Regions from separate parts of the Streptomyces sp. NPDC048361 genome, predicted to be linked through region 4. Evidence: riboswitches for the same ligand, from Rfam matches in the RefSeq annotation. Region 4 holds a riboswitch; each other region holds the start of a gene.
What was found. Region 4 has a riboswitch for cobalamin ahead of AB0D31_RS04600 (ribonucleoside-diphosphate reductase subunit alpha). Riboswitches for the same ligand answer to the same signal wherever they lie in the genome.

Region 1 (5,516 bases), on a different contig from region 4:
CGCGGGCCGTACAGATCGCGCTGGCGAGGCGGCACAGGTCGACGTGCAGCCGCGCCACGAGCAGCAGGGCGGGGCCACTGCTCGGCGTCTCGTCGCTCACGTCGTTCGAAACCATGGGGTCATCGTATAGATTCCCGGTCCGCTTCCCGGAATGTGATCTCGCATACTGGATGGACCTTGCTCAGCATGTGGTCGTGACGGTGGTCGGCGGCAGGTAGACGATGGTGGGGGCGCCGGTGGCCGGGTGGATGTTCACCTCGGCGTCGACCTCGTACACCGCGCGCAGCAGCTCCGCGGTGAGGACCTCCGCGGGCGGGCCCGCCGCGACGATCCGGCCCGCGGCGAGGACGCAGACGCGGTCGCAGTAGTACGCGGCGAGGTTCAGGTCGTGCAGGGCCAGGAGGTTGACCGTGCCCAACTCCCGGACCAGGGACAGGACTTCGAGCTGGTAGCGGATGTCGAGGTGGTTGGTCGGCTCGTCCAGGACGACGACGTCCGGCTGCTGGACGAGGGCGCGGGCGACCAGGGCGCGCTGGCGCTCGCCGCCGGACAGGGACGGGAAGGGGCGGCCGGCGAGGTCCGCGATGCCGACGCGGGCGAGGGCTTCGCGTACGAGGGCGCGGTCGGCGGCGGTGTCGGCCTCCCAGAAGCGGTGGTGCGGGGAGCGGCCCATGGCGACGATCTCGCGCACGCTCAGTTCGATGCCGCCGGCGTCGGCGTCCTGCGGGACGGTCGCTATGCGGCGGGCGCGGGCCTTGGCCGGCAGGGCGTGCAGATCGGCGCCGTCCAGCAGGACGCGTCCGGTGGTGGGACGCAGCGTGGCGTAGACGCAGCGGAGCAGGGTGGTCTTGCCGCTGCCGTTGGGGCCGACCAGGCCGATGGTCTCGCCGTCGGCGGCGTCCAGGGTGATGTCGTGCAGGAGGGTGCGGCCCTGGGGCGTGGTGTACGTGAGGGACTCGGCGCGCAGGGTCGTCATGCGGGGGCGCTTTCCGTGCGGGCGCCGCGCGGCGACTCGGTGCTCAGGGACGTCGTGCGGGGCCGCCTTCCGCGCCGCGACTCGGCGCGCAGGGTCGTCATGCCGGGCCGCCTTCCGTGCGGGCGCCGCGGCCGCGCAGCATCCACAGGAAGAACGGGCCGCCGGTGAGCGCGGTGAGCACGCCGACGGGTATGTCCTGGGGTGCGGCGACGGTGCGGGCGGCGAGGTCGGCGACGACGAGGAAGGCGGCGCCGCCGAGTGCCGCGACGGGGAGCAGGGTGCGGTGGGCGGCGCCGACGGCCATGCGGGCGGCGTGCGGAACCATCAGGCCGACGAAGCCGATCGCCCCGGTGTACGCGACGAGGACACCGGTGAGCAGGGAGGTGAGGACGAAGGCGGCGGCGCGGAAGCGGCCCGCGTCGAGGCCGAGCACGGTGGCGCCCTCCTCGCCGACGAGCAGCAGGTCCAGGGGGCGGGCCAGGGTGATCAGGACGAGGGTGCCGAGGACGAGGGCGGTGGCGGGCAGGGCGAGCATGGACCAGCGGGCGCCGCCGAGTCCGCCGAGCGTCCAGTGCAGCACTTCCTGTACGTGCTCGGCGCGGGCGGAGGTGACGAGGATCAGGCTGGTGAGCGCCGACAGGACGTAGGAGACGGCGACCCCGGCGAGGACCAGGCGGCCGCCGGTCATCGAGCCGGCGCGCCGGGCGAGGGCGTAGACGAGGACGAGGGCGGCGAGCGCGCCCGCGAAGGCGGCGGCGGGCAGGGCGACGGTGGTGGCGAGGCCCGCGCCGGCTCCGAGGACGATGACGGCGACGGCTCCGGCGGACGCGCCGCTGGAGACGCCGAGCAGGAACGGGTCGGCGAGGGGGTTGCGGACGAGGGCCTGGAGGGTGGTGCCGATGACGGCGAGCCCGGCGCCGGTGACCGCGCCGAGCACGACGCGGGGTGCCCGGACCTCCAGGACGATCGTGCGGTACGGGCCGGGTTCGGCGGCGCCGGTGACGATGGCCAGGACATCGCCGGCCGGTATCCGCACCGAGCCGAGCGCGAGCCCGGCGGTGGCCGCGGCCAGGAGCACGAGGGTGAGTCCGCCGAGCAGCGCGGGGTAGCGCAGGCGCGGGGTCACGGCCGCGCCTCTTGGGCCCCGATCCGGCTCACCGTGGCTCTGCGCCGCCCCGCTCGGTGTGCGTCGCGGTGAGCCCGTGTTCAGGGGCTCCCTCACTCCCCCGTTCCCGCCCCCGCCGTCGCGGAGAGCTGCGGTGCGCGGTGAGCCCGTGTTCGGGAGCTCGTTCACGCCCCCGCCCCCGCCCCCGCCGTCGCGGAGAGCTGTGTCGCCAGCTTCGCCACCGCGTCCGGCGCCCGAACGCCCGTCACCATGTCGGACAGGGGCAGGACCGCGAACCGGTTGTTCTTGACGGCGGGGACGGACGCCAGGGCCGGGTCGTCGCGCAGGCGCTTCTTCTTGGCCTCCACGCTCGTGCCGCCGTAGTCCAGGATCAGGATGGTCTCGGGGGCGCGGGCCACCACGTTCTCCCAGCTCGCGTCGCCGAACGACTTCGTCCTGAGGTCGTCCGCGACGACGTTGCGGCCGCCCGCCCGCGTCACGATGTCGTTGCCGATGCCCTTGCCGCCGAGGGTGAACGCCGTCGCGTCGCCGCTGTCGTAGACGAAGACCGGCACCGGCGGCGCGCCCGTGCGGGCCACTTTCGCGTTGGTGGCCTCGGCCGCCTTCACCCAGCTTTCCGCCCGGTCGGGCACGCCGAAGGTGCGGCCGACCTCGCGGACCTCCTCGTACACGTCGTTCATCGTGGTCGCCGCGCCCTTGGGGCAGTTCTCCACGTTGAGACGGGAGTTGATGCCGCTCTTGGCGAGGGCTTCGCGGCCGCGGCCCTCGTTCGCGGCGAAGGCGGAGGCGTAACCGCCGTAGACGTAGTCCGGGTTGACGGACAGGAGCTTCTCGTAGGAGGGGTATGCGGCGGCCAGGACCGGGACCGTGCGGTAGTCCGCCGCGTACTTCGACAGCACCTTGTCGTCCAAGTAGGCGGTCCCGGCGAGGGACTTGACGAGGCCCAGCTCCAGCATCACCTCGGTGGCGTGCTGGTTCATCGTCACCGCCCGCTTCGGGGGCGCGGTGTATGTCGTCGTCACCCCGCAGTTGGTGACCGTGTACGGGAAGCCGGGGGCGGGACCGCCCGCGGCCTCGGGTCGCGCGGGCGAGGTGCACGCGGCGAGCGGGAACAGCAGGGCGGCGGCGAGTGCCGCGCGGCGCCAGAGCATGGCCGAGCTCCTCCAAGGGGATTTCCACGTCCCCTGTCGATGGGAGAAGGCGGCAGGCCAGTTCCTGGCTTCCGGCGCCGAGGGGTGTCCTCGGCGCCGGTCACAGTGGCGGGACCGTGCCGGATTCGCACCGGCTTCCTGGGTCCTGCCGCCCCGTGATCGAAGGTGCGCACGGACGGCGAAGGTGCGCACAGCCGGCGGCCGTGCGCACGGACAGAACGCGCGCATGCACAGTATGCGCGAAATCCGCCCGTACGCGTATTCGTCAGTAGGCCTCTACGACCCTTACATCTTCCTCAGTGATCACGCCGTCCACGATGCGGTAGGAGCGGAACTGGAACTCGCCCGCGCCGTCCGTGTCCGCCGTCGACACCAGGACGTAGTGCGCGCCGGGCTCGTTGGCGTACGTCACGTCGGTGCGGGAGGGGTAGGCCTCGGTCGCGGTGTGGGAGTGGTAGACGATCACCGGCTCCTCGTCGCGGTCGTCGAGGTCGCGGTAGAGCTTGAGGAGGTCCTGCGAGTCGAACTCGTAGAACGTGGGCGAGCGGGCCGCGTTCAGCATCGGGATGAAGCGCTCGGGGCGGCCGGTGCCGGCCGGGCCCGCGACCACACCGCACGCCTCGTCGGGGTGGTCGGCGCGGGCGTGCGCCACGAGCTGGTCGTACAGGGCCTGGGTGAGGGTCAGCATGTCGGCAAGGATAAGCAGACGGGCCGTCCCGTATCGAGGTGCGATACGGAACGGCCCGCATGGTGAGAACCTGCTGGTCAGAGCTTCAGCGGCGGCTCAGGCGCGCTTGGCGAACGCCTTGTTCTCGGGGTTCTTGGCCTTGAGGACCAGGTAGGAGACGCCGAGGATCAGGGCCCACAGCGGCGCGCAGTACAGCGAGACGCGGGAGTCCTTGTCGATGCCCATCATCACGATGACCATGAAGATGAAGAGCAGTGCGAACCAGCTGGTGTACGGGGCGCCGGGGGCGCGGAAGGTGGACTGCGGCAGTTCGCCGCGGTCGGCCTTGGCGCGGTAGCGGATCTGGCAGACCAGGATCATGATCCAGGCCCACATGCCGGAGATGGTGGCGAAGGAGACCACGTAGTCGAAGGCCTTGCCGGGCGCCACGTAGTTGATCCACACGCCGACCAGCATGAGCGCGGCGGAGACCGAGGTGCCGACCAGCGGGGTGCCGGACTTGGTGAGCTTGGTGAAGACCTTCGGGCCCTGGCCGTTGAGCGCGAGGTCGCGCAGCATGCGGCCGGTGGAGTACATGCCCGAGTTGCAGGAGGAGAGCGCGGCGGTCAGCACGACGAAGTTGACGATGGCCGCGCCGATGCCGAGGCCCATCTTCTGGAAGGCGGCGACGAAGGGGCTGACACCGGGCTGGAACTCGTGCCACGGGACGACCGAGAGGATCATGATCAGGGCGCCGATGTAGAAGACGGCGATGCGCCACGGCACGGTGTTGATGGCCTTGGGCAGCGTCTTCTCGGGGTCCTTGGACTCGCCGGCGGTCACACCGACCAGCTCGACGGCGAGGAAGGCGAACATCACGATCTGGAGCGTCATCAGCGTGCCGCCGATGCCCTTGGGGAAGAACCCGCCGTCACTCCACAGGTTGGCGACGGTGGCGGTGTCCGCGGCGTCGGAGAAGCCGACGGTGAGGATGCCGGCGCAGATCAGGATCATGCCGACGATGGCGGTCACCTTGACCATCGAGAACCAGAACTCCAGCTCACCGAAGAGCTTCACGGAGATGAGGTTCACCGCGTACAGGACCAGCGTGAAGATGAGCGCGTAGGCCCACTGCGGGAAGCTCTTGTGGGTCCAGAAGGACATGTACTGGGCGGCAGCGGTCACTTCGGTGATGCCGGTGACGACCCAGAAGAGCCAGTACGTCCAGCCGGTCACATAGCCCCAGAACGGGCCGACGAACTCGCGGGCGTACTCCGAGAAGGAGCCCGACACCGGGCGGTACATGAGCAGCTCGCCGAGGGCGCGCATGATGAAGAAGATGACCAGGCCCGCGATGGCGTAGGCCAGGATGAGGCTGGGGCCGGCCTTCGAGATGGCCTTGCCCGCGCCGAGGAAGAGGCCGGTGCCGATGGCACCGCCGATCGCGATCATCTGGATCTGCCGGGCCCCGAGGCCCCGCTGGTATCCCTCGCCCGAGCCCTCGCCCGGAGCCTGGGCGGTCCCCGCGGCCTCAATGCCGGCAGGACGGTCTCCGTGCTGGTCGACCTGCGCTGAGGTCATGGTGGTGCGCCTTTC
Region 2 (5,516 bases), on a different contig from region 4:
CCGCGCGGCGAACCCCTCGGCGACCGTGAACGGCAGCTCGTACAGGGCGGCCTGCTCGTAGTGGGCACGGCGGTGGGCGTCAAGCAGTGGGTGCTCGTACCGCGCCCGGCGCCCCGGCCGGAACAGGAAGTCCCCCAACTCATCTTCCCCGTAAGGAAGATGGGCATGGCGGGCCGCCGACTTCAGGCCGGCCCGGTACTTCACCGCGTCGAACGCCGGGTCGGGGCGGGCCGCGAGCCAGTCGCGGAAGATCGCCCGGGTGCGCCGGTTGTTGACCTTCGCGGTCCGCAGCGCGCGCAGCAGCCGGTACACCCGCTGCGGGGGCAGCACCGCAAGACGCGCCGCGATCAGCCGCCCCTCGACGCGCTTGTCCTCGGCGCTCGCCTCGCCCGCGCTCTCCAGGAGGTGGCGCACGATGAGCGCGGCGTTGTGGTCGTTGATGTCCAGGGCGAGCACGGCGGCGTACACCCGGCGGTAGTTGACCCGGACGTAGGCGTGGAGAAATTCGAGGGAGAGCCGCTGCTCGGCCGCGCCCGAGCGGAACTCGCGCTGGCCGGTGGCGGTGACGGCGGCGTTCACGAAGAGGAGCACGTCCTCGGCCGCCACCAGGTCGGCGCGGCTCTCCTGAGCCATGGGATCTCCCGTGCGTGGATGGGGAAGCCGGCCGGGGAATGGGGGCGCGAGCAGCGAAATGTTTGCTGTAGAGGCAAGTCCCGGAAGTCGCGCCGGAGTCCCGCGGCCGGCTCCGAAAACGTAGCAGCCCGCCCCCCTGGTCCCGCCACCGGAATTCCGCCCGGGGCAGACTGGTCCTCATGAACCAGATCGCCCGGACCCCACGCATCGGACTCCTCGGCACCGGCCCCTGGGCCGTCGCCACGCACGCACCGGCGCTCGCCGCGCATCCCGGTGTCGACTTCGCGGGCGTGTGGGGGCGGCGGCCCGAGGCCGCGGCCGCCCTCGCCGACGAGCACGGGGTGACGGTGTACGACGACCCCGACGCGCTGTTCGCGGCGTGCGACGCCGTCGCCTTCGCGCTGCCGCCGGACGTGCAGGCGCCGCTCGCGGTCAGGGCCGCCGCGGCGGGCTGCCATCTGCTCCTGGACAAGCCGGTCGCCACCGATGTGGCCGGGGCCCGCGCGGTGGCGGACGCGGCGGAACGGGCCCAGGTCGCCTCCGTCGTGTTCTTCACGCTGCGCTTCGCGAAGGAGACCGCGGCCTGGGTGGCCCAACAGGCCGCCGCGCAGGGCTGGTTCACCGGGCGGGCGCGGTGGTACGGGTCGCTGTTCACGCCGGGCGCCGAGCAGAGCCCGTACGCCGCGTCGCCCTGGCGGGGTGAGAAGGGCGCGCTCTGGGACGTCGGGCCGCACGCGCTCGCCGTGCTGACCGGCGTGTTCGGCGAGGTGACCGCCCTGACGGCGGCGGGCGGCCCCGGCGACACCGCGCACCTGATCCTGCGCCACGCCTCGGGCGCCTCCAGTACCGCCGACCTCAGCTTCACCGCGCCGCCGGCCGCCGCGGGCGTCGAGGTGGCGCTGCTCGGCGAGGCCGGCGCCGAGGTCATGCCGGACTGGGGCGGCGCGCTCGACGCGTTCGGCGCCGCGATCGACGCACTCCTGGAGGCGGCCCGCACCGGCGTTCCGCACCCGTGCGACGCCCGGTTCGGCGCGCGGATCACCGAGCTGCTCGCCGACGCGGAGGCCCAGCTCGGCCGGGTCTGACGACGAGCTTCCGGGCGGGACGAGCTGCCGGGCGGAAGGCTATGTGCGCTTCAGGGCGTCCCGTACGGCGTCGTCGGTGCGGCCCACCACGGCCGTGCCGTCGTCGGCCGTGATGATCGGGCGCTGAATCAGCTTGGGGTGCTCGGCGAGCGCCGTCACCCAGCGCTCGCGGGCGTCCGCGTCGCGCGGCCAGTCCTTCAGGCCGAGCTCCTTGGCGTCGGCCTCCTGGGTGCGCGTAATGTCCCACGGTTCGAGACCGAGCCGGTCGAGGACGGCCCGGATCTCGTCGGGGGAGGGGACGTCTTCGAGGTAGCGGCGCACCGTGTAGTCGGCGCCCTCCGCGTCCAGCAGACTCACCGCGCTGCGGCACTTCGAACAGGCCGGGTTGATCCAGATCTCCATGCCCGCAAGCGTACTCGTGCCGCACCCTCAAAGCCCGGCCGACCAGGGGCGATTGTCAGTGGGCCCCGGTAAAATCGAAGCAGTAAGTGAGGGTTCCCGACTGCCCAGGAGGATGCCCATGACCGCTGCCGCACTGACCTCGCACGCCCCGAAACAGCTGTCCCTCCAGCCCCTTCGCAAGGTGCCGCTGCCCGCCGGGCGTCCGCGTGTGTGGTACGAGTCGCACAACCGGCGTCTGAAGGCCATGCGCCTGGCCATCGCCCTGCTCGACACGGGAGTGTACCGACCCGAGCAGGCACCCGACCGCACCATACGCACAGTGGCCGCGCTCATCGGCGTCCACCAGCCGTCGGAGACGACCTGCCGGATGGTGCGTGCGCTGATCTACGACGGCCGTTGACCCTCGACGGCCGTTGACCCACGACGGACGGTGGCTTACGACGGCCGTAGACCCTGCGACGGCCGCTGATCCGTGACGGCTGTTCAGCTGTTGGGCCGGCCGGTAGTTGAGTTGTCCCGGTTGGTGAGCTGTAACGGCCGGTGAGCTGTGACGGCCGTCGGCCGTGCGGTCGCCCGGCTCCGGTCATGCCAGCGAGGCGTGGCCGGGGTCCGGGCCGCGCCCGGGCTCACCCCGCCGTCGTCACCGCGTACTGGTCGAGGAGGCGCGCGACCACCTCGTCCACCAACCGGTAGCGCACCACGCGTCCCTCCTTCTCCCCGGCGACCGCCCCGGCGGCCCGCAGCAACCGCAGGGCCTGCGAGACGGCCGGATCGCGCATGCCCGTCGCCACCGCGAGGTCGGAGACGGCGAGCGGGCCCGTCCGGTGCAGGGCGAGCAGCAGCGCGAGCCGGTTGGCGTCGGCGAGCAGCGAGAACCGCTCGGCCCAGGCCCGTACGCGCTCGGGGTCGCCGATCGCGGCGATGGCGTCGCAGACCCGGTGGCCGTCGATGGTGCGGTGGCCGGCGCGGTCGGCGGGGACGAGATGCATACCCGCATCCTCGCAGGCGCCGGCCGGAGCACTCCGTGTGATCTTCGATACCTGCACAGCTGTGCAGCTGTGCGGGCAACTGCGCAGCGTCTAGGGTGAGCTGGCCGTGGTGTTCGGGAAGACCGGTGCGAAACCGGAGCGGCCCTCGCCACTGTGATCGGGTTCCCCCGTAAGGATTTTCCGGGGGAGCAGCCGTCCCCGCGACGCCACTGGCCAGGATCCACCTGGCTGGGAAGGCAGGGCGGCCGCACCCACCCGTCAGCCAGGAGACCGGCCGCGGCATCTCACGAAGTGATCCACGAGGTGCTGGAGCGTGACCGCATGACCCTGTCCACCCGCACGCCTTCCGAGGCGGGCGCCGCCTCGCCGATCTTCCGCTGGCGCCGCGAGGACACCGTCCGTACCGGCGTCCTGCTCGCGGTCATAGCCGCCCTGCACGTCGTCGCCTTCGGCATCCTGTTCCTTCTGGTGGCCCCCGCCCACTACGCGGTCGGCACCAAGACGTACGGCATAGGCCTCGGCATCACCGCGTACACCCTCGGCATGCGGCACGCCTTCGACGCCGACCACATCGCCGCCATCGACAACACGACCCGCAAGCTGATGGCCGACGGCAAGCGGCCGGTCTCCGTCGGTTTCTGGTTCGCGCTCGGCCACTCCAGCGTCGTCGTCGTCATGGCGGCGCTCGTGGCGGGTGGCGCCCAGCTCGCGGGCACCCTCATGAACGAGGGCTCCAGCACCCACCAGGTGCTCGGCGTCGTCGGAACCACCGCGTCCGGCTCGTTCCTCTATCTGATCGCCGCGCTCAACCTGGTCGCCCTGTTCGGCATCTTGAAGGTGTTCCGCGCGATGCGCTCGGGTGCGTACGACGAGAAGGAGCTCGAAGCCCACCTGGACTCGCGGGGGTTCATGAACCGCCTCCTCGGCCGGTTCACCAAGTCGATCTCGCGGCCGGGGCAGATGTTCCCGCTCGGCTTCCTCTTCGGCCTGGGCTTCGACACCGCCACCGAGGTCACCCTGATGGTGATGGCCGGCACGGGCGCGGCTGCGGGGCTGCCCTGGTACGCGATCCTGTGCCTGCCGCTGCTGTTCGCCGCCGGGATGAGCCTGTTCGACACCCTGGACGGCACCTTCATGAACTTCGCCTATCAGTGGGCGTTCTCCAACCCCGTGCGCAAGGTCTACTACAACCTCACCATCACCGGCCTGTCGATCGCCGTCGCCTTCTTCATCGGCACCATCGAACTGGTCGGGGTCATGCACGAGAAGTTCGACCTCACCGACCCGGTCAGCGGCTGGATCGCCGACCTCGACCTGGACAACGTGGGCTTCGTCATCGTCGGCCTGTTCGTGGTGGTGTGGGCGGCGGCGCTGGCGTACTGGCGGCTGGGGAAGGTGGAGCAGAAGTGGGCGGCTTCGGGGGCGTGAGGCTTCCGTAACGGGGTGCCCGGGGCCGGGGGAGGCCTCAGGAAGGCGCGCCCCCTCCCTTTGCGGACGCGGGGGAGGTGGTCGAGCCGAACGCCCGCCGTCCGTACGCGAGCAACTCCCGTACCGCGGGGCCGGCGTTGGGTCTCCAGACGAGCGACAGGAAGGCCGGCGCGTCGATGTCCTCGATGGGGCGGGCGGTGAGCCGGCCGCTGTAGCGCGCCGCCATCGACGCGCTGAGCACGGCGACGCCGAGTCCGCGGTCGGCGAGGTCGGCGATCGCGTCGGCGGCGCTCGCCTGGAAGGCGATCACGGGGGTGACGGCGCGCGCGGCGCAGGCCCGGTCGAAGACCGAGCGCAGCCCCGTGCCCTGCGGCATGCACACGATCGGGTACGCGGCGAGGTCGCGCAGGGCGACGCGGCGCCGCTTCGCCAACGGGTGGCCGTCCGGGACCGCCGCGACAAGGCCCTCCTCGATGATCGTCAGCGCGTCGAGGCCGTCGTGGGTGGCGCTCGGTGTCCCGATGAGGGCGAGGTCGAGGGTGCCGGTGCGGACCCAGTCGATCAGCCGGTCGGAGCTGTCCTCAAGCAGCGAGACCTCCACGCCGGGGTGGGCCCGGTGGAACGCGGCGAGGGCGTCGAACAGCGGGGTGATGGTGCAGCCGATGACCATGCCGATGCTCAGCCGACCCCGGACGAGGCCGGTGACCTCGCCCACCGACTGCCCGACCGCCGCGGCGGCCGAGAGCGCGGCGCGGGCGTGGCCGAGCGCGGCCCGCCCCGCGTCGGTGAGGGTGGCGGTGCGCGCCGACCTGTCGAAGAGCTGGGCCCCGAGCTCGCGCTCCAACTGCCGGATCTGGGCGCTGACCCCGGACTGGCTGATGTGCACCCGCTCGGCCGCCCGCGTGAAGTTCTGCTCCTCGGCGACCGCGACGAAGTATTCGAGCTGCCTGAGATCCATGACTACAGATTCTAGTTCCGA
Region 3 (5,516 bases), on a different contig from region 4:
GTTGACGCAGGGCGCTTTCGTCCTCGGCCCAGCGCGCGGCGAACCCGGCCGGGTCGTCGTCGTGGGCGAGGCGCCGGCGCACCACCTCGACGCGCTGCCCGGGCTCGCGCGAGGCCGCCACCTCGACGGTCAGGCCGAACCGGTCGAGCAACTGCGGCCGCAGCTCGCCCTCTTCGGGGTTCATCGTGCCCACCAGCAGGAACCGCGCGGCGTGCCGCACCGAGACGCCCTCGCGCTCGACGTAGGAGGACCCCATCGCGGCGGCGTCGAGCAGCAGGTCGATGAGGTGGTCGTGGAGCAGGTTGACCTCGTCGACGTACAGGATGCCGCGGTGGGCGTCGGCGAGCAGGCCCGGTTCGAAGGCCTTCACGCCCTCGCCGAGTGCCCGCTCGATGTCGAGGGCACCCACCAGACGGTCCTCGGACGCGCCGACGGGCAGCTCGACCATGCGCGCCGCGCGCAGCCCGCCGGGACCGCTCTCGTGCGGCCCGTCCGGGCACTGAGCGTCGGGCGCCGCCGGGTCGCAGCTGAACCGGCAGCCCGGCACGACGGCCACCTCCGGCAGCAGATCCGCGAGCGCCCGCACGGCGGTGCTCTTCGCGGTGCCCTTCTCGCCCCGGACGAGAACACCTCCCACGGCCGGGCTGACGGCGTTCAGGAGCAGCGCGAGCCGCAGGTCGTCCATGCCGACGACGGCGGTGAACGGATACCGGGTGCTCATGTGCCGATCTCTCCTTCGAGTAGTGCTGTACGCGGCGGGCGGGCGGTGCAGGTCACGGCGCGCCCGGCGGGATGAAGGGCAGGCCGGCGGGCGGGCCCTGCTCGATCAGGCGCAGCAGGGCGTCGGTGTCGGCGTGTTCCTCGATCAGGTCTCCGAGCCGGTCGAGCTGCTCCTCGCGGAGCACCCCGAAGGAGGTGTCGGGCGCGGGCACGAACCGGCGGCCCGCGTCCCGCGCGACCTGTTCGAGGAAGCGGCGCCGGAACCCGTCGCTCTCCAGGGAGCCGTGCCAGTGCGTGCCCCAGACGGAACCGACCCGGCACCCGTCCAAGAAGGCTTCCCCGCCGAGGACTTCGGCCACGCCGTGATGGATCTCGTACCCCTCGACGCGCTCACCGAGAGCCTCGCCGACGGGCCTGGCCAGGGTCTTCTCCGCGGCGAACCGCACCCGGACCGGCAGCAGACCGAGCCCGGCCACCGAGCCGGCCTTCGACTCGACGTCGTCCTCGATGTGCTCGCCGAGCAGCTGGAACCCGCCGCAGATGCCGAGCACCGGGCGGCCGTCGGCGGCCCTTCTGGCCAGCTCTGCCGCGAGGCCGCGCTCGCGCAGCCACTCCAGGGCGCGGACGGTGCCGCGGGTGCCGGGCACCACCACGAGGTCGGCGTCGGTGAGCTCCTCGGGCCGGTCCACGAACCGCACGACGACGCCGGGTTCGGCGGCGAGTGCGTCCACATCGGTGAAGTTGGACATCAGCGGCACCGCGCACACCGCGACCCGCAGCACGTCCTCGCCCACGGGCGGTGCCACCACCGACTCGCGTACGGTTCCGCGCATCGAGACACGCAGGCCGTCCTCCTCGTCGATGCCGAGGCCGTGGGCGTAGGGCAGGATCCCGTAGGTGTGCCGTCCGGTGAGGCCGCGCAGCATCTCGATGCCGGGCTCCAGGAGCGTCACATCGCCGCGGAACTTGTTGACGACGTACCCCGCGACCAGCGCCTGGTCCTCGGGGCTCAGCAGCGCCGTGGTGCCGAAGAACGAGGCGAAGACCCCGCCCCGGTCGATGTCGCCGACCACGACGACGGGCAGCCGGGCGGCCCGCGCGATGCCCATGTTGACGATGTCGGTGCGCCGCAGATTGATCTCCGCCGGGCTGCCCGCCCCCTCGCAGATCACGGCGTCATACGTTGTCCGGAGCTCCGCGAGGCAGTCCAGCACGGGGCCGAGGAGCGCCTCTCGGCGCCCTCCGCCCAGTGCCTTCCCGGCGGACGGCCCGCCGGACGTGCCGAAGAACCCGCGGGCGCTCAACTCGCCCACCGGCCTGCCCATCAGGACGACCTGGCTGGAGCGGTCGCTGCCGGGTTTGAGCAGCACCGGGTTCATCAGGGCGGTCGGCTCCACCCGGGCCGCCTGCGCCTGCATCGCCTGCGCCCGGCCGATCTCCGCGCCCTCGCGCGTCACGAACGAGTTCAGCGACATGTTCTGCCCCTTGAAGGGGGCCACCTTGACGCCCCGGCGCACCAGCCAGCGGCAGATCCCGGCCGTGACGACGCTCTTGCCGGCGTCCGATGTGGTGCCCGCGATCAGCAGCCCGCCACCCATGTACGTCCCCTCCTCACAGCGGCTCGCGCGACCACGGCGCCGGCCAGCGTCAGCCAGCCCACCGTGCGTGAGAGCCGTACCGCCCGTTCGATGTCCGCGACTTCGACGGCGCGGCCCGCCGTGTTCAGGACCGGCCGGTGCTCGACCCGTCCCGCGTAGGAGAGCGTGCCGCCGAGCCGCACGCCGAGCGCCCCCGCGAACGCGGCTTCCACCGGGCCCGCGTTGGGGCTCGGGTGCCGGCCCGCGTCGGTGCGCCAGGCCCGTACCGCGCCCCTGGAGTCGGGCCCCGCGAGCGCGGCGAGGGCGGCGGTGAGGCGGGCGCCCGGCCAGCCCATCACGTCGTCCAGGCGTGCCGAGGCCCAGCCGTACCGGCGGTACTTGGCCGACTTGTGCCCGACCATCGCATCGAGGGTGTTGACCGCGCGGAAGCCCACGAGGCCCGGCACGCCCGCGAGCGCGCCCCACACCAGGGCGCCGACGACCGCGTCGGAGGTGTTCTCGGCGACGGACTCGACCACGGCGCGCGCGACGCCGTCGGCGTCCAGGGAGTGCGGGTCGCGTCCGCACAGGTGCGGCAGGCGCTCCCGCGCCGCGTCCACATCGCCCGCGGCGAGTGCGGCCCCGATGGCCCGCGCCTCGCGGCCGAGCGAGGTGCCGCCCACCACGCTCCAGGTGGCGGCCGCGGTCAGCGCGGCGGCCGCGACGGAACGGTCGCGTACGGCACGGGAGAGCAGGGCCGCGGCGCCCGCGGCGCCGCCCGCGCACACGGCGGTGTGCAGGGCGCCCCAGCCGCGGTGGTCGCGCCACAGGGCGCGTTCGACGGCGCCGGCCGCCCGGCCGAACGCGGCGACGGGATGGCCGCGGCGCGGGTCGCCGAGCAGGAGGTCGCCGATGAGTCCGGCGGTCGCGCCGTAGACGAAGGTGCGGTCGGCTCGCATGCTCAGCGCGCCAGGGCGGAGCGGCACGGGCCGGAAGGTCTCAACGGGCAGGCGCGCATGGCGGTATGTCCTCACTCAGGGTGTCCGCGCCCTGGTTCGACGTGACCGGCGGTGAGAGTTCCTGGCTCGCGGGGATCGCTCCCCGGTGACAGTGGCGGGACCGCGCCGGATTCGCACCGGCTTCCTCTTCTGCCGCCGTAGCTGGCCGGTGCAGTCCACCACGCCCCGAGAACAGCCGTCAACTTGCCGTTGACCTGCGGCGCGAGAGAGTGCCCGGCACCACAGCGAACCGCCCCGCGGCGCGGGCCACGGGGCGGTTCGGGTGGGGCGTGCGGGTCGGGCGACCGATGCCCGCGGGTCAGGTGACTGATGTCCGCGGGTCAGGTGGCTGTCACCCGCGGATCAGGCGTCTGACGACGCCCGCGGGTCAGGCGACGATCAGGTAGATCCCGTACGCCACGGCCGCCGCGCAGAGCGCGAAGCAGGCGTACGCCCCGGTGCGGGCCATCGCCACGTTGCCCGCGGTGCCGGAGGCCGCGGCCTCCCGCTTGGTGAGGCCGACGATGCCGAGGGTGAACAGGCCCACCAGGCCGACGGTCACCGCGAGGCTGACGCCGAAGACGGAGCCAAGAGCTGCCCAGTCGATGTGCATGAGGATTCCTTAGCTGGCCGGAGCGACCGAGTCAGACCGCCGCCGGAGTGGGCGGGTCGGCGGGGGCCGGGGCCTGGATCGTGGCCCTGAGGTCGGTCGACGCGAGCGCCAGACCGGTGGGCGGCGGGCTGACCGCGGCGATGGCGGTGGTGATGACACCGGCGGGCTCGGCCACGGGGGCGTCGTCGGCGGTGACGTTGTGGGCGTCGACCGGCTGGCGGCGCGACAGCTTCCAGATGATGCCCGAGCCGGCGATCAGGAGGAGCGCGACGGCGGCGATGCCCCAGGGGCCCTGCTGGGTGAGGAACTCCGCGCCCGCGCCGACGAGTCCGGCGGCCGGCAGCGTCAGGATCCAGGCGACGGCCATGCGGGTCGCGGTGGACCAGCGGACCACTCCGCCCTTGCGGCCGATGCCGGCGCCCATGACCGAGCCCGAGCAGACCTGGGTGGTGGAGAGCGAGAAGCCGATGTGCGAGGAGGCGAGGATGACGGTCGCCGCGCCGGTCTGGGCGGCGAAGCCCTGCGGCGGACGCAACTCGGTGAGGCCCTTGCCCATGGTGCGGATGATGCGCCAGCCGCCGAGGTAGGTGCCCATCGCGATGGCCAGACCGGCCGAGACGATGACCCACAGCGGGGGGTTCGCGCCGGGGTGCAGCACCCCGGCGGTGACCAGGGCGAGGGTGATGATGCCCATCGTCTTCTGGGCGTCGTTGGTGCCGTGGGCGAGCGAGACCAGGCCGGCCGATGCGATCTGCCCGGCGCGGTACCCCTTGGCGGTGGCCTTGTCGGCGGTGTTCCGGTTGAGCCGGTACGTGAGCCTGGTGGCCAGCATCGCGGCGATGCCCGCGACGATCGGGGCGGCCACGGCCGGGAGCAGCACCTTGGTGACGACGGTGGAGCCGTGGACCGAGGACCAGCCGGCCGACATGACCGCGGCGCCGATGAGGCCGCCGAACAGGGCGTGGGAGGAGCTGGAGGGCAGCCCGAGCAGCCAGGTCAGGAGATTCCAGAGGATGGCACCGACCAGGGCAGCGAAGATGACCTCGGTGCGGATTCCCTTTTCGTCGATGATCCCGCCGGAGATCGTCTTGGCGACCTCCACCGACAGGAACGCGCCGACCAGGTTGAGCGCGGCGGACATGGCGACCGCCGTCTTGGGCTTCAGGGCGCCGGTCGAGATGGTGGTGGCCATCGCGTTGGCGGTGTCGTGGAAACCGTTCGTGAAATCGAACACTAGAGCTGTCACGATCACAATCGCGAGCAGCAGCGTGATGTGTTCCATTTACCCAGGCAATCGTTCGACGTCAGTGGCGGGACGAACGTAAGTAACCTGAATGAACGGAAGATGAACTGGGGCGGGCGCACTGGTGACCGTGGCCGGTTCCCGCGCCGCCCCGGTCCGCCGGGGGCCGTTCAGCGCCCGGCCGCGAACCGTTTCAACTGCGCAAAAGTCCCATTGAAGAGATTCTGGTCACCCGGCAGGGCTCCGCCGCCATTGGCGTGCTGCCACACCGTCCAGTACGACCAGCCCGCGGGCAGCGCGCCGGGCGCGACGGCGTACCGGGCGAGCCACAGGGGGTGGTCGGCGGCGAAGGCTGTGCTGTGGCC
Region 4 (5,516 bases):
GGGGTGGACGCGGTGCGCGAACGCCTGGAGGATCTGGCCGGCAGCGCCCGCGCCGAATGCCTCTCCCTGCTGCCGGGCGGCGCCCAGCTGCCCGACACCATGGACGCGAGCCAGCCCCTGGACGAGCTGGCCCTGGAACGCGGAGTGAAGATCCGCAGCATCTACCAGGAGAGCTTCCGCAACGACGCGCCCACCCTGGAGTACGTACGCTGGTACTGCGATCTGGGCGGCGAGGCCCGCACGGTGCCCATCGTCCCGATGCTGATGGTGATCGTCGACCGCAGTGCGGCCCTGGTCCCGGTGGACCCGGCCGACGCGCGGGCCGGGGCCCTCGAAGTGCGCAGCCGCGGCCTCGTCAACGCGCTGGTCGTCCTCTTCGACCATCTGTGGGAGTCCGGCACCCCGTTCGGGGAGGCCCCGCGGCGCAACGAGCACGACCTCTCCCCGCAGGAACGGGAGTTGCTGCTGCTCCTCGGCATCGGGTGCACGGACGACGTGGCCGCCCGCCGGCTCGGGATCTCGCTGCGCACGGTGCGCCGGATGAGCTCGGAACTCATGTCGCGCCTGGGAGCCCGCAGCCGCTTCGAGGCGGGGGTGCGGGCGACCAAGGAGGGGTGGCTGTGACGTTCTGACGGAGCGTCGCCGAAGAACCCGACGCGTCCGGAATCCGGACGGGGGTTCCCTTGGCCGGGACTGTCCCCTAGATTTCCTGCGCATTACCAAGTGATCCAACGCACAGGTGATCGTGAGGGGACGGAGCCACCCAATGCCGGAATCGACGGAAGTGAAGAGACCGGTGATCACGCCCGTGCGCGTGGTCATCGCTCTCTGCCTGATCGCGCCCCTGGTGGCGATGGTGTGGGTGGGCTCGTACGCCAAGGCCGACCCGAAGCTCGGCGGTATCCCGTTCTTCTACTGGTACCAGATGCTCTGGGTGCTCATCTCGACCGCGCTCACCATGATCGCGTACAAGCTGTGGCAGCACGACCAGCGTTCGCGCGCGTCCGCCACCGCCGCGGTCTCCTTCGACAAGAAGGGGGGTGAGTCCCGGTGAAGGACGGCGTGAACGGCGTCGCACTCGGCGTCTTCATCTTCTTCTTCGTGGCCGTCACCGTGATCGGCTTCATGGCCGCCCGCTGGCGCAAGGCCGAGACCGCGGCGAGCCTCGATGAATGGGGCCTGGGCGGCCGGTCGTTCGGCACCTGGGTCACCTGGTTCCTGCTCGGCGGCGATCTCTACACGGCCTATACGTTCGTGGCCGTCCCCGCCGCGATCTACGCGGCCGGCGCGGCGGGCTTCTTCGCGGTCCCGTACACGATCCTCGTCTACCCGCTGATCTTCACCTTCCTGCCGCGCCTGTGGTCGGTCTCGCACAAGCACGGCTACGTGACCACCTCGGACTTCGTGCGCGGTCGGTTCGGCTCCAAGGGCCTCTCGCTCGCGGTCGCCATCACCGGCATCCTCGCCACGATGCCGTACATCGCGCTTCAACTGGTCGGCATCCAGGCCGTGCTGGACGTGATGGGCGTGGGCGGCGAGTCCGGCAACTGGTTCGTCAAGGACCTGCCGCTGCTCATCGCCTTCGCGGTGCTGGCGGCGTACACGTACTCCTCGGGGCTCCGCGCGCCCGCGCTGATCGCGTTCGTGAAGGACGGCCTGATCTACCTCGTGATCGCCGTCGCGATCATCTACATCCCGATCAAGCTGGGCGGCTTCGACGCCATCTTCAGCGCGGCGGAGCACAAGTTCGCGACGCCGAACCCGAAGACCGGGCAGCCGACCGGGGCGCTCGTGCCCGGCCACGCCGGCCAGTGGACCTACGCCACGCTCGCGCTCGGCTCGGCGCTCGCGCTCTTCATGTATCCGCATTCGATCACGGCGACGCTCTCCTCGCGCAGCCGCAACGTCATCCGCCGCAACACCACGATCCTGCCGCTGTACTCCCTGATGCTGGGCCTGCTGGCCCTGCTCGGCTTCATGGCGATCGCGGCCGGCGTCAAGGTCACGAACGGGCAGCTCGCCATCCCGCAGCTCTTCGAGGACATGTTCCCCGACTGGTTCGCGGGCGTCGCCTTCGCGGCGATCGGCATCGGCGCGCTGGTCCCGGCGGCGATCATGTCGATCGCGGCCGCGAACCTCTTCACCCGCAACATCTACAAGGACTTCATCAAGCCGGACGCGACGCCGTCGCAGGAGGCCAAGGTCTCCAAGCTGGTCTCGCTCGTGGTGAAGGTCGGCGCGCTGGTCTTCGTCCTGACCATGGACAAGACCGTCGCCATCAACTTCCAGCTGCTGGGCGGGATCTGGATCCTGCAGACCTTCCCGGCGCTGGTCGGCGGTCTGTTCACGCGCTGGTTCCACCGCTGGGCGCTGCTCGCCGGCTGGGCGGTCGGCATGGTGTACGGCACGCTCGCCGCGTACGGGGTGGGCTCGCCCACGCAGAAGCACTTCGGCGGCTCCTCCAAGGAGATCCCGGGCATCGGCGAGATCGGCTACATCGGCCTCACCGCGTTCGTCCTGAACGTGGTGGTCACCGTGGTCCTGACCTTCGTCCTGCGCGCAGTGAAGGCCCCCGACGGCGTCGACGAGACCTCGCCGGCGGACTACACGGCGGACGCGGGCGACCCCGGTGTCGCCACGGAACTGCCGCCGGCGACGGCGGGGGCGGCGCACTGAGGTTCGCTGTCGGCACGGGGAAGGGCCGCCGCACCCTGGGAGGGTGCGGCGGTCCTTTCGTATGCACCGATCAGCGCGTCCAGTCCTTGAGCTGCTCGGTCTGGAGGGTGATGTTGACGGGATCGGGGAGCGTGATGTCCGTGCCGTACGGCACGATGTGGACGCTCTCGTACCGGTGGCCGTTGGGCTGGCTGTAGACGGAAACCTCGCACTTGGCCCGGTCGATGAGCAGGTATACGGGGATGCCGGTTTCCGCGTAGGCGCGTGGCTTCTCGACATGGTCTCGCCGGTGCGTGTCGGAGTCCCACGAGGTCACCTCGACCACCATGAGGATCGGCTCGGGCTCCACCCAGTCGCCCTGCCCGACGAAAGCGTCCGGATGAGCGAGCACCGCATCGGGGATGGCGCGACCAGTCCGGTATTTCTCCGCCTTGATCCCCTGCCCGGGGTGCAGGAAGAGGTCGTCCGGCCGAGCCTGCATGCAGATTTTGAGCAGCCACTGAACGATCCGGTTGTGGTCCCCGTCCGGCATGGCCTTGCTCCTGATGACCCCGTAGATGAATTCGAGCCGCGTCCCCTCCCGCTCACGGGCCGCTATGCGTGCGACGGCCTCGAAATCCTCCGTCAACATGTGGGGCCGGTCTGTAGTCGAGGTCATCGCGGCTCGCCTCCTTCAAGGGCTCTGTCCCGACGATAGCGGAGCCCTATGACAGGCGGGCGTGGACCGACCGGCGACACAACATGTGGGGGGTGCCGTCAACAGTGCCCCCCACATGTATGCTCGTGCTCGCTGTCGCCGCAGGGGAATCCGGTGCGAATCCGGAACTGTCCCGCAACGGTATGACCCGTACGGATACGTACGGGCCGAGTCCGACAACCTGCCGATGGTGCGCCCGGTTCGACCGATCCGGGTGCCAGACGTCCGGGCCTCGCGGTTGGGCCGGTGGACGACGCGCCGAGGGCTGCCCCGAGGCGCGCCGACGCCTCCCCCGAAGGCCCCGTGCCGAGCGAGGGAGTGCCCCACGTGACCATCGCCCCAGCGGATCCCGCTTCAGCGATCACCGATGAGCTCGCGGATGCCCCCGGGACCGCGCTGCTGCGGACCTTGACCGAGTTCACCGCCGACCTCCCGGACACCGACCCGGGCCGGGTCGCCGCCGCCGCGCTGCGGGGCCGCAACGCCCGTTCCGACGCAGCCGAGCTGCGCGAGCTGGCCACCGAGGCGGCCGCGGGGCTCATCTCCGAGGACCCGGCGTACTCCCGCCTCGCCGCCCGCCTGCTCACGGTCACCATCGCCGAAGAGGCCGCGAGCCAGGGCGCGGTGTCGTTCTCCGCGTCCGTGGCCGTCGGCCACCGCGAGGGCCTGATCGCCGACCGCACCGCCGACTTCGTGCTCGCCCACACGGACCGCCTCGACGCCCTCGTGGACACCGCGCTCGCCGACGGCGCCGACGACCGCTTCGGCTACTTCGGCCTGCGCACCCTGTTCTCCCGCTATCTGCTGCGCCACCCGATCACCCGCAAGGTCGTCGAGACCCCCCAGCACTTCATGCTGCGGGTGGCCTCCGGTCTCGCCGAGGACGGCAGCGTACGGGCCCTGGACGAAGTGGCGTCCCTGTACGGCCTGATGAGCCGCCTGGACTATCTGCCGTCCTCCCCCACGCTCTTCAACTCCGGCACCCGCCACCCCCAGATGTCGTCCTGCTACCTGCTCGACTCACCGCTCGACGAGCTGGACTCCATCTACGACCGCTACCACCAGGTGGCGCGCCTCTCCAAACACGCCGGCGGCATCGGGCTCTCGTACTCCCGGATCCGCGGCCGCGGTTCGCTGATCCGGGGCACCAACGGCCACTCCAACGGCATCGTGCCGTTCCTCAAGACGCTGGACGCCTCCGTCGCCGCGGTCAACCAGGGCGGGCGGCGCAAGGGCGCGGCCGCGGTGTACCTGGAGACCTGGCACTGCGACATCGAGGAGTTCCTTGAGCTGCGCGACAACACCGGTGAGGACCAGCGCCGTACGCACAACCTGAACCTCGCGCACTGGATCCCCGACGAGTTCATGCGCCGCGTCGACGCCGACGGCACGTGGTCGCTGTTCTCGCCGGCCGACGTACCCGAGCTCGTCGACCTGTGGGGCGATGAGTTCGACGCCGCCTACCGCAAGGCCGAGGCCGCGGGGCTCGCCCGCAAGACCATGCCGGCCCGTGACCTGTACGGCCGCATGATGCGCACCCTCGCGCAGACCGGCAACGGCTGGATGACGTTCAAGGATGCCTCCAACCGCACCGCTAACCAGACGGCGGAGCCCGGCCACACGGTCCACTCCTCCAACCTGTGCACCGAGATCCTTGAGGTCACCGACGACGGCGAGACGGCCGTGTGCAACCTCGGCTCGGTCAACCTGGGCGCGTTCGTCGACCCCCGGGTCGGCGGCGACGGCATCGACTGGGAGCGGCTCGACGAGACCGTCCGCACCGCGGTCACCTTCCTCGACCGGGTCGTCGACATCAACTTCTACCCGACCGAGCAGGCCGGCCGCTCCAACGCCCGGTGGCGTCCGGTGGGCCTGGGGGCGATGGGGCTCCAGGACGTCTTCTTCAAGCTGCGGCTGCCCTTCGACTCCCCCGAGGCGAAGGCCCTGTCGACGAAGCTGTCCGAGCGGATCATGCTGACCGCGTACGAGGCCTCCGCCGCCCTCGCCGAGCGGTCGGGTCCGCTGCCCGCCTGGGACAAGACCCGTACCGCGCGCGGTGTGCTCCACCCCGACCACTACGACGTCGAGCTGAACTGGCCGGAGCGCTGGGCCGCCCTGCGCGAGCGCATCGCGAAGGTCGGCA

Region 1: linked by a shared signal. The riboswitch ahead of AB0D31_RS01370 (ABC transporter substrate-binding protein) and the one ahead of AB0D31_RS04600 (ribonucleoside-diphosphate reductase subunit alpha) in region 4 are both predicted to bind cobalamin.
Region 2: linked by a shared signal. The riboswitch ahead of AB0D31_RS28385 (HoxN/HupN/NixA family nickel/cobalt transporter) and the one ahead of AB0D31_RS04600 (ribonucleoside-diphosphate reductase subunit alpha) in region 4 are both predicted to bind cobalamin.
Region 3: linked by a shared signal. The riboswitch ahead of AB0D31_RS17660 (cobalamin biosynthesis protein) and the one ahead of AB0D31_RS04600 (ribonucleoside-diphosphate reductase subunit alpha) in region 4 are both predicted to bind cobalamin.

Annotation. Positions count from the first base shown of each region.
Region 1 is NZ_JBEZKW010000002.1:40,164-45,679, reverse strand. It holds gene AB0D31_RS01385 (putative leader peptide) at 1-115, opposite strand, end outside; gene AB0D31_RS01380 (ABC transporter ATP-binding protein) at 182-976, opposite strand; gene AB0D31_RS01375 (iron ABC transporter permease) at 1,074-2,102, opposite strand; gene AB0D31_RS01370 (ABC transporter substrate-binding protein) at 2,267-3,253, opposite strand; cobalamin riboswitch at 3,291-3,441, opposite strand; gene AB0D31_RS01365 (M67 family metallopeptidase) at 3,519-3,941, opposite strand; gene AB0D31_RS01360 (amino acid permease) at 4,038-5,501, opposite strand.
Region 2 is NZ_JBEZKW010000062.1:31,360-36,875, reverse strand. It holds gene AB0D31_RS28410 (hypothetical protein) at 1-633, opposite strand, end outside; gene AB0D31_RS28405 (Gfo/Idh/MocA family oxidoreductase) at 813-1,718, shown strand; gene AB0D31_RS28400 (arsenate reductase family protein) at 1,758-2,120, opposite strand; gene AB0D31_RS28395 (hypothetical protein) at 2,239-2,520, shown strand; gene AB0D31_RS28390 (metalloregulator ArsR/SmtB family transcription factor) at 2,747-3,109, opposite strand; cobalamin riboswitch at 3,186-3,403, shown strand; gene AB0D31_RS28385 (HoxN/HupN/NixA family nickel/cobalt transporter) at 3,431-4,537, shown strand; gene AB0D31_RS28380 (LysR family transcriptional regulator) at 4,575-5,495, opposite strand.
Region 3 is NZ_JBEZKW010000027.1:66,732-72,247, reverse strand. It holds gene AB0D31_RS17670 (putative cobaltochelatase) at 1-721, opposite strand, end outside; gene AB0D31_RS17665 (cobyric acid synthase) at 774-2,318, opposite strand; gene AB0D31_RS17660 (cobalamin biosynthesis protein) at 2,300-3,256, opposite strand; cobalamin riboswitch at 3,351-3,492, opposite strand; gene AB0D31_RS17655 (hypothetical protein) at 3,684-3,908, opposite strand; gene AB0D31_RS17650 (inorganic phosphate transporter) at 3,940-5,190, opposite strand; gene AB0D31_RS17645 (lysozyme) at 5,322-5,516, opposite strand, start outside.
Region 4 is NZ_JBEZKW010000005.1:86,107-91,622, forward strand. It holds gene AB0D31_RS04580 (helix-turn-helix transcriptional regulator) at 1-624, shown strand, start outside; gene AB0D31_RS04585 (DUF3311 domain-containing protein) at 767-1,054, shown strand; gene mctP (monocarboxylate uptake permease MctP) at 1,051-2,676, shown strand; gene AB0D31_RS04595 (Uma2 family endonuclease) at 2,747-3,334, opposite strand; cobalamin riboswitch at 3,433-3,577, shown strand; gene AB0D31_RS04600 (ribonucleoside-diphosphate reductase subunit alpha) at 3,701-5,516, shown strand, end outside.